DNA from 2 places in the Pseudoalteromonas sp. NZS100_1 genome. Region 2 is predicted to be linked to the other one. Evidence: predicted binding sites of a transcription regulator. Region 2 holds the regulator's gene; the other holds the start of a gene.
What was found. The regulator sigma-54, encoded in region 2, starts transcription at its own class of promoters, with help from an activator protein. The targets are predictions, from matches to a motif close to GTTGGCACGNNNNTNGNNT.
Positions count from the first base shown of each region.

Region 1: the regulator sigma-54 is predicted to act here: its motif matches at 1,831-1,849, upstream of fliS (flagellar export chaperone FliS).

Region 1 is NZ_JADYXN010000001.1:145,809-149,706, forward strand. Features, by position in the region: gene I6F66_RS00710 (sigma-54-dependent Fis family transcriptional regulator) at 66-1,502, opposite strand; gene fliS (flagellar export chaperone FliS) at 1,947-2,348, shown strand; gene I6F66_RS00720 (hypothetical protein) at 2,357-2,668, shown strand; gene fliD (flagellar filament capping protein FliD) at 2,812-3,898, opposite strand, start outside.
Region 2 is NZ_JADYXN010000004.1:36,932-40,829, forward strand. Features, by position in the region: gene I6F66_RS03850 (HPr family phosphocarrier protein) at 1-264, opposite strand, end outside; gene rapZ (RNase adapter RapZ) at 307-1,152, opposite strand; gene ptsN (PTS IIA-like nitrogen regulatory protein PtsN) at 1,171-1,623, opposite strand; gene hpf (ribosome hibernation promoting factor) at 1,628-1,915, opposite strand; gene I6F66_RS03870 (RNA polymerase factor sigma-54) at 1,942-3,441, opposite strand; gene lptB (LPS export ABC transporter ATP-binding protein) at 3,511-3,898, opposite strand, start outside.

The DNA.
Region 1 (3,898 bases), on a different contig from region 2:
GAGGGGTTATTTATCTACTGTGTTTGGCCAATTTATAACTAAACACTGACAGCTGCTTTTAAACCTTAATCTCTTGAAAGATTATACTTTTTCATTTTCTCAACGAGTGTTGTTCTGCGTACACCCAATATCTCTGCAGCGCGAGCCACAACGTAATCATAGCGCTCTAACGCTTGGGTTATTAAGCTTATTTCGAGCTCGGCTAAATAATCCTTAAGTTCAATACCATCATCTGGCAATAGCCCACTACCCGTTTGGCTAAACTCAGCGTCAGGCTCAGTTTCGTAATCGCTAAAACCGGTGCTAAATATATCGTTAAAGGCGTCTTTTTCCATTAACTCTTCAGGGTATTCAGGCTCGTAGGCTTCAACTTCAATGTAACGATATTTATTAGGTAAATCAGGTATATCGACCACTTTCTCAGGAAACATAATAACCATACGTTCCACTAAGTTAGCAAGCTCACGAATATTACCAGGCCAAGCATGTTCTTTTAAACTCTCAACTGCGCGCTCAGTAAACTTAGCGGTAGAACCAGTCTGGTCGTTAACTCGGCGCATTAACTCCTTTAAAAGCAGCGGTATATCATCAGCACGTTCACTCAGCGATGGGTTTTCGATAGGAAATACATTTAAGCGGTAATATAAATCTTCCCTAAAACTGCCCTCTTCAATCATTGTTTCAAGATTACGATGCGTGGCCGCAATAACGCGTACATCAGCCTGAATGGCCTTTGTACCACCAACACGCTCGTAGCTGCGTTCTTGCAATACTCGCAGCAACTTAACTTGCATTTGCAGTGGCATATCGCCTATTTCATCTAAAAATAGCGTTCCACCTTGAGCTAGTTCAAACCGCCCTTTACGAGCCGATATAGCACCAGTGAACGCGCCTTTTTCGTGGCCAAATAGTTCACTTTCGAGCAGCTCAGCCGGTATAGCACCACAGTTAACTGGTACAAACGGTCCATTAATACGCTTTGAAAGCAAGTGTACATTACGGGCAACCACTTCTTTGCCTGTGCCTGATTCGCCTAAAATTAAAACATTAGCGTCGGTTTTTGCCACTTGTTCAATTAAAAAGCGAACATCTTTTACGGCCTCTGTTTCACCAACAAGTCCATCAAAAATTTTATGTGGTTTAGTATGCTTATGCTCGTTTGGCAGCATACGCTGATACTGCTGGCAATCGTGAAGTAACTGAGTTGTCACTTCGTGATTAAATGGCTCGCAAATAAGCCCCACCACATTAGCTATACTTAATAGTGGTTTTAGCGTTTCGCCAATTAATAAAAACGGTAATGTTGGATAGCGTTTAATTAAGCTTTCGTGGTCAAGTGATTGCAACGCTCCTAAAATAATCATGCATTCTTGCTGCTGATATTTTTTGCATTCTTGTTCAAAGCAGTCTTCGCTTAATAGTTGAGCAGCCTCACCAATAAAGCCAAGCGAAGCATTTAATCCTATTGCGCGGTTGTTATTATTATCTAAAATCAAGATCATATTTAGCGAGCCGTACTTTCACTAATTTGTATAATTAGTTAAATTGTAAGCCAGTTCAGCATGGATGCAAGTGATAGCGGCAGTTTTTTGACATAAACGCCAAAAAACAGACGGGTTAGTTAAGTCAATCATACTTAATAGTTAATCATTAAGTATGGGTTATAGTTTTAACTTAGTTATTACTTAGCCATTACCTAGCTATTACTTAACTGTAACTTAGCCTTAAAAATTAATTTACTCGGCAATAAAAATGCTATTGTTAGTAAATAAACTCAATTATAAATTTAAGTTGAAGTTACAAATGCCGATACATAAATAAGTGAAAATGCTTGGCATTAATATTGCTTTGTTTTTATAAAAGTATAAAAGCTTTATTAGATTTTTATATAAGTTTTTATATTAGCTTTCACATAATTTTATCGTTTTAAATTTTAGGATTTCCCCATGGCTCATGTCTCAGTAAAAAAATACGGTCAAGTTCGTGCTAGTAGTATTGCCGAAATGGCTCCTTACGAACAAATAAACCTTATATTCAGTAATATTATCGGTCGCTTAGCAGCAACAAAAGGGTTTATTGAGCGCAAAGAAATACAAAAAAAAGGTGAAAACATTTCAGCCTGTGTTTTATTGTTTGGTGCACTGCAAGACGCACTCAATTTAGAAGTAGAACAAGACCCTAGTATTTCTAACAATTTATTGGCACTTTACGATTACTGCCAGCGCCGTTTAACGCAAGCGAACATAAACAACGATATTGAAGCAGTTATTGAAGTATCAAGTATTGTTAAAGAAATTAAAGAAGGCTGGGATAACATCCCGCTAGATCAACGCAGTCCTGCGGTTTAAATTTAATTATGGACTCGCCAACACCTTCAGAGCCACTAACGAACTACTCTGAGCTCATACAAACGTTGCTTAGTAAAATTGAAGTGTTAGTAAATGATGATAATGCAGACGAAGCTCAGCCTTTTTTAGACACTTTAAATACTGAACTAAAGCAATGGTGCGAAAGTAGCGAAGGTCCAAGTACAGAGCAATTAGAATTAATTCAGCTTCGTATTAATACTATTTTAGTTAAAGCGAATAGTGCAAAAAACGAATCATCAAAAGCTATTATTAAACATAAAAAGTCAGGAAAGGCGATAAAAGCTTATAAAGCCATCTAATGAATAGGTTTAATAAACTACCTTTATTCAAACTAAATACATGGCTATATCTTACTATTTGAATCAAAGAGCAATACACAAAAAAACCGCTAAGTTTAAACTTAGCGGTTTTTTATTAAATCTATAATATTCTTACTCAGCTATTAATTTGATTGCCTAACTACGCCTGGCATGTTCTCTAACTGAGCTTGAACATAACTACTGGTGTTATTAAGGCTCGCTACTAATAAATCCATCGCATTATATTGAGCATATAGTCGAGATGATAGTGACTCCATTTTACTGGCAAGGTCCAAGCGTTCATCATCTAAATCATCTAGCTGATTCGTTTTACTGTCTATTCGGTTTTGAATAATACCGTCGGAATCTGTATAAAAGCTCATTAGCTCATCAAATGACTGTGCAAAGCCATCATCGTCATCACCTACAAAAAACTGTTGCACTAAATTTACATCTGCATCTATTTGCTCATCTAGTGTTTCTGTATTGAGTGTTAAAACACCGTAGCGGTCTGTTTCTACACCTAATTGCGAAAGTGATAATGAGTTACCATCACCTAAGTCAACTGACTCAGTTATTTCACTACGTAGTTTTGACATAACACCACGAAGTAGTGAGTCACCAGCCATTACTCCGGCTCCAGCTTCACTTGAAGCACCTAAATTATTACTCAGCTCTAATAACTCATTGTAGCTACTAATAAAATTATTTAAACCCGTTTTAATATTACTATTATTTTCGGTAACCGATATATCGCTTATGTCGTCATCGGTATCATGCGGTTTTTTAGCTGTGATTGTAATACCGTCAATCACTCCGGCAAATTCATTAGATGAACTACTTACAGTTAGCGAGCCATCAATGGTAATTGATGCATCAGTTGCTGCAATTATTTCACTCGCATTTTGCACGCCAGCAGAATCAAATGCCAAACGAGAAAGACCATTTACATCGGTGTTATTACCATCTGTATCAGCAATTTCTATTTTAATTTCATTTTCTGCACCACTATTTTTAGCGGACATTACCAAATGCTGGCCATTATCATCAGTAATAATAGTCGCATTAATACTGTCGTTATCGCTGCTATCGTTGATCGCATCACGAATTTCACTAAGTGTTGCAGTATCTGATACTTCAATATCAAAGCTATTATCACCTGAGGTTAGGGTCATTGTTCCCTCACCTACCGCTGCATCAGCATCGAATGCTTGCGACAGTATTTTATGC
Region 2 (3,898 bases):
TTCATTAAAACGTTGTGCTATTAATTCTCCAACAGCATGTAAAGCTTGCTCAGAATCGGGGCCTTTGCATACAACTTTTACTTCTTTGCCTTGGCTACTTTCAAGTAACATTAGTGCAAGTACGCTATCGCCTGCGGCTTCTTTGTCATCTTGAAATAATGTAATAGTCGCATCAAACTGCACTGCCAATTGGGCAAGCACGGTGGCTGCTCTGGCGTGCAATCCTAATTTGTTTTTTATTAAAAAAGTGTCTTCACAATGCATAACTTACTCTACCTAAGCTGAACAGGTGATTATTCAGCTATATTATTTTTCTTGTTCGCGATGGCGAATTTTTACATTGGGATGTGTCATTGCAAAACTTTCACCGATAGTTTGCGCTAAATATACAGAGCGATGTTGTCCGCCTGTACACCCAATGGCAATGGTTAAATAACTACGGTTATTTCGCTCTAAGTGCGGTAACCACGTTTGTACAAATGTTTGAATTTGCCATGTGAATTTTTGTACTATGCTGTGATTGGCCAAATAATCTTTAACAGGTTGATCTAACCCATTTAAAGGTTTTAATTCAGGTTCCCAATGTGGATTTGGTAAAAAGCGTGCATCAAATACGTAATCTGCTTCTTTTGGTATACCGTATTTAAAACCAAACGATTCAAACGTGACAATCAGTTGCTTATCTTTTTTACCTAAAATCTTTTCACGAATAGATTCAGCAAGTTGATGAACGCTTAAATCAGTTGTATCTATCATAAAGTCGGCGCGGGTGATTAATACATCAAGTAATTCTTTTTCTTTTTTGATGGCTAAATCAAGAGGCAACGAGTCAATTGATAGTGGGTGTAATCTACGAGTTTCAGAAAAACGTTTGATCAATGTTTGATCGTCGCTATCTAAATAAAATAACGTAGGTTTTGCAAAGCCAGGCAAGTATTCAAGAATATCGTTAAATTCATCTTGTTGTTTAGGGATGTTACGCACATCAATGCTAACAGCAATTTTATCATAGCTATCAGACACACTGCGAACTAATGAAGGAAGCAAGTTAACTGGAATATTATCTACGCAATAATAACCTAAATCTTCTACAACGCGTAAAGCAACCGACTTTCCAGAACCAGAACGGCCGCTTATGATAATTAACTCCATTTAACACCCTTTATAAAACTATGATTGATTGACAATAACTTGGTAAAGCTCAGTATCTGATTTTGCACTGCGTAACTGTTTACAAAAATCTTTGTTGTTTAGTTTATCAGCAATGGTTGCTAGAGTCTTTAAGTGCTGCTGGTTATCGCCATCTGGTACGATGAGTGCGACAAAAATATCAACAGGGCGATTATCTATAGCATCAAAATTTATTGGTGTTTCACTAACGAGCACTAAAGCTAATGGCTCTTCTGCGCCGCTCATTCTTCCGTGAGGAATCGCAATGCCACGCCCTATACCTGTACTACCCAATTTTTCTCTGCTCATTAAAGCATTAAGAATATCTTGTTGCGGTAAATACGGAAGTTTGTCGTGAGCAAGTTCGCTAATGAACTCTAAAATTCTTTTTTTGCTATTAAAAAGGACCGCAGCTTTGCTGCAGTCCTGGCATATAAGTGAGCTTAATTTCATCATATTAGTGTCGAGCAAGCTTCTCTTTGTGTTTAATTACTTGTCGATCGAGCTTGTCGATCAACGAGTCAATGGCGGCATACATATCTTGATGTTCTGTAGAGGCAAATAGCTCAGCACCGCTTACGTGTATGGTGGCTTCTGCTTTTTGATTTAATTTTTCTACATCGAGAATGACATGAACATTATTAATATGATCAGAGTGTCTTTCTAGCTTCGCAAATTTGGTATTAATATAGTCTCTTAGTGAATCGGTTAATTCTACGTGACGACCAGTTAAGTTTAGTTGCATAAGCATTACCCTCTTTTTTTTGCGTCTTAAATCAAACTTTTACGCTGATTTGACGGTGGAATAGCCAGAGATTCGCGGTATTTTGCGATTGTACGTCTCGCTACTTTAATTCCTTGCTCAGCCAATATATCCGCTATTTTGCTATCACTCAATGGTTTTGCTGAGTTTTCTGCTGCGATTAATTTTCGGATAAGCGCACGGATTGCTGTAGATGAACATTCACCACCGTTTTCGGTGCTTACATGGCTTGAGAAAAAATATTTAAGCTCAAATATACCACGGGGTGTGTGCATATACTTTTGGGTTGTTACGCGCGAAATTGTTGATTCGTGCATTTCTACCATTTCAGCAACATCATTTAAAACCATTGGTTTCATGGCTTCAGGACCGTGTTCAAAAAAGCCTTGTTGTTGCTTAACAATACAATTTGTTACTTTTAATAGCGTGTCGTTTCTACTTTCTAAGCTTTTAATAAACCATTTAGCTTCTTGTAAATGCGAGCGAATAAACTGGCTGTCACCACTGGATTTTACAGTGCGAGACATTGCAGCGTATTGGCTATTAACACGAATTTTAGGCATGCTATCTGGGTTTAACTCAACAACCCAGCGGCCTTTAATTTTTTTAACTGACACATCAGGAATAACATACTCAGACTCTTCTCTTACAATAGTATCTGCAGGCTTAGGGCTAAGAGTATGTATTAATGTCATTACTTCTTTAAGCTCTTCTTCTTTGAGCTTAGTCTTCTTCATTAATGTACGATAGTCACGAGCTGCTAATAAATCAATATGCTCGGTTAAAATCATTTTCGTTTCATTAATGTAAGGTGTTTCTTTATCAAACTGGTTAAGTTGAATACATAAACACTCTTGTAAACTACGTGCAGCAATACCGACAGGATCAAACAGTTGGATGCGCTTTAATACTGCTTCAATTTCATCAAGTTCAACTTCGTTATCTTCTTCGTTTTCTTGATTAAAGCTTTCTAAAATTTCTTCGCAGCTTAGTGTTAAAATGCCTGAATCATCGACGGCTTCTACAATAGCAATAGCAATGGCTTCATCGGTAGGGCTAAATGGCGTTAGTTGTAATTGCCACATTAAATACTCATGAAGCGTTTCAGTAGAGGCGCCTTGGTATATTGATTCGTCTTCAGGCATCGGACCCGATGATGCTGCTGGGGCGGCACTCATGTACTCATCCCAACTAACATCCATAGCCATGTCGTCACTTAGCGTGTCTTTTGCAAGTGCTTCACCACTATCTTGTTCGTATTCGCTTGGAGCATCATCGGCAGATGCGCTAACAGTTATGTCATCTGTATCTGCTTTTTGCTCGTTTTTACCTGCAGCGTCTTCGGAATAGTCTGGTTCTTCAACCTCTAATAGCGGGTTGCTGTCGAGAGCTTCTTGTATTTCTTGCTGGAGATCCAATGTACTGAGTTGCAACAAACGAATAGCCTGTTGCAGCTGTGGAGTCATTGTAAGTTGCTGGCCCATGCGCAGCTGTAGTGATTGCCTCATGTATCTCTAACAATCCTTTTATGTTGTTATAATTAATACTAGCAGATGCTTAAAGACATGGCGTAAATGTTACAGCCTAAATTGCTCGCCTAAGTAAACATCGCGTACTGTTTTATCATTTAATACGTGTTCTGGAGTACCTGATGCAATCAGCTCCCCATGAGAAACAATGTAGGCTTTTTCACAAACATCAAGGGTTTCTCTTACGTTATGATCGGTAATTAATACACCAATCCCACGATTTTTAAGATGTTCTATTATTTTCTTTATGTCTAATACCGAAATCGGGTCAACACCTGCAAATGGTTCATCCAGTAATATAAATTTAGGATCTGCTGCCAGCGCACGTGCTATTTCAACACGACGACGTTCGCCACCCGACAATGCCATACCTTGGCTATCACGAATGTGTTGTATGCTAAATTCATCTAATAATTTATCGAGAGTGTCTTCTCTA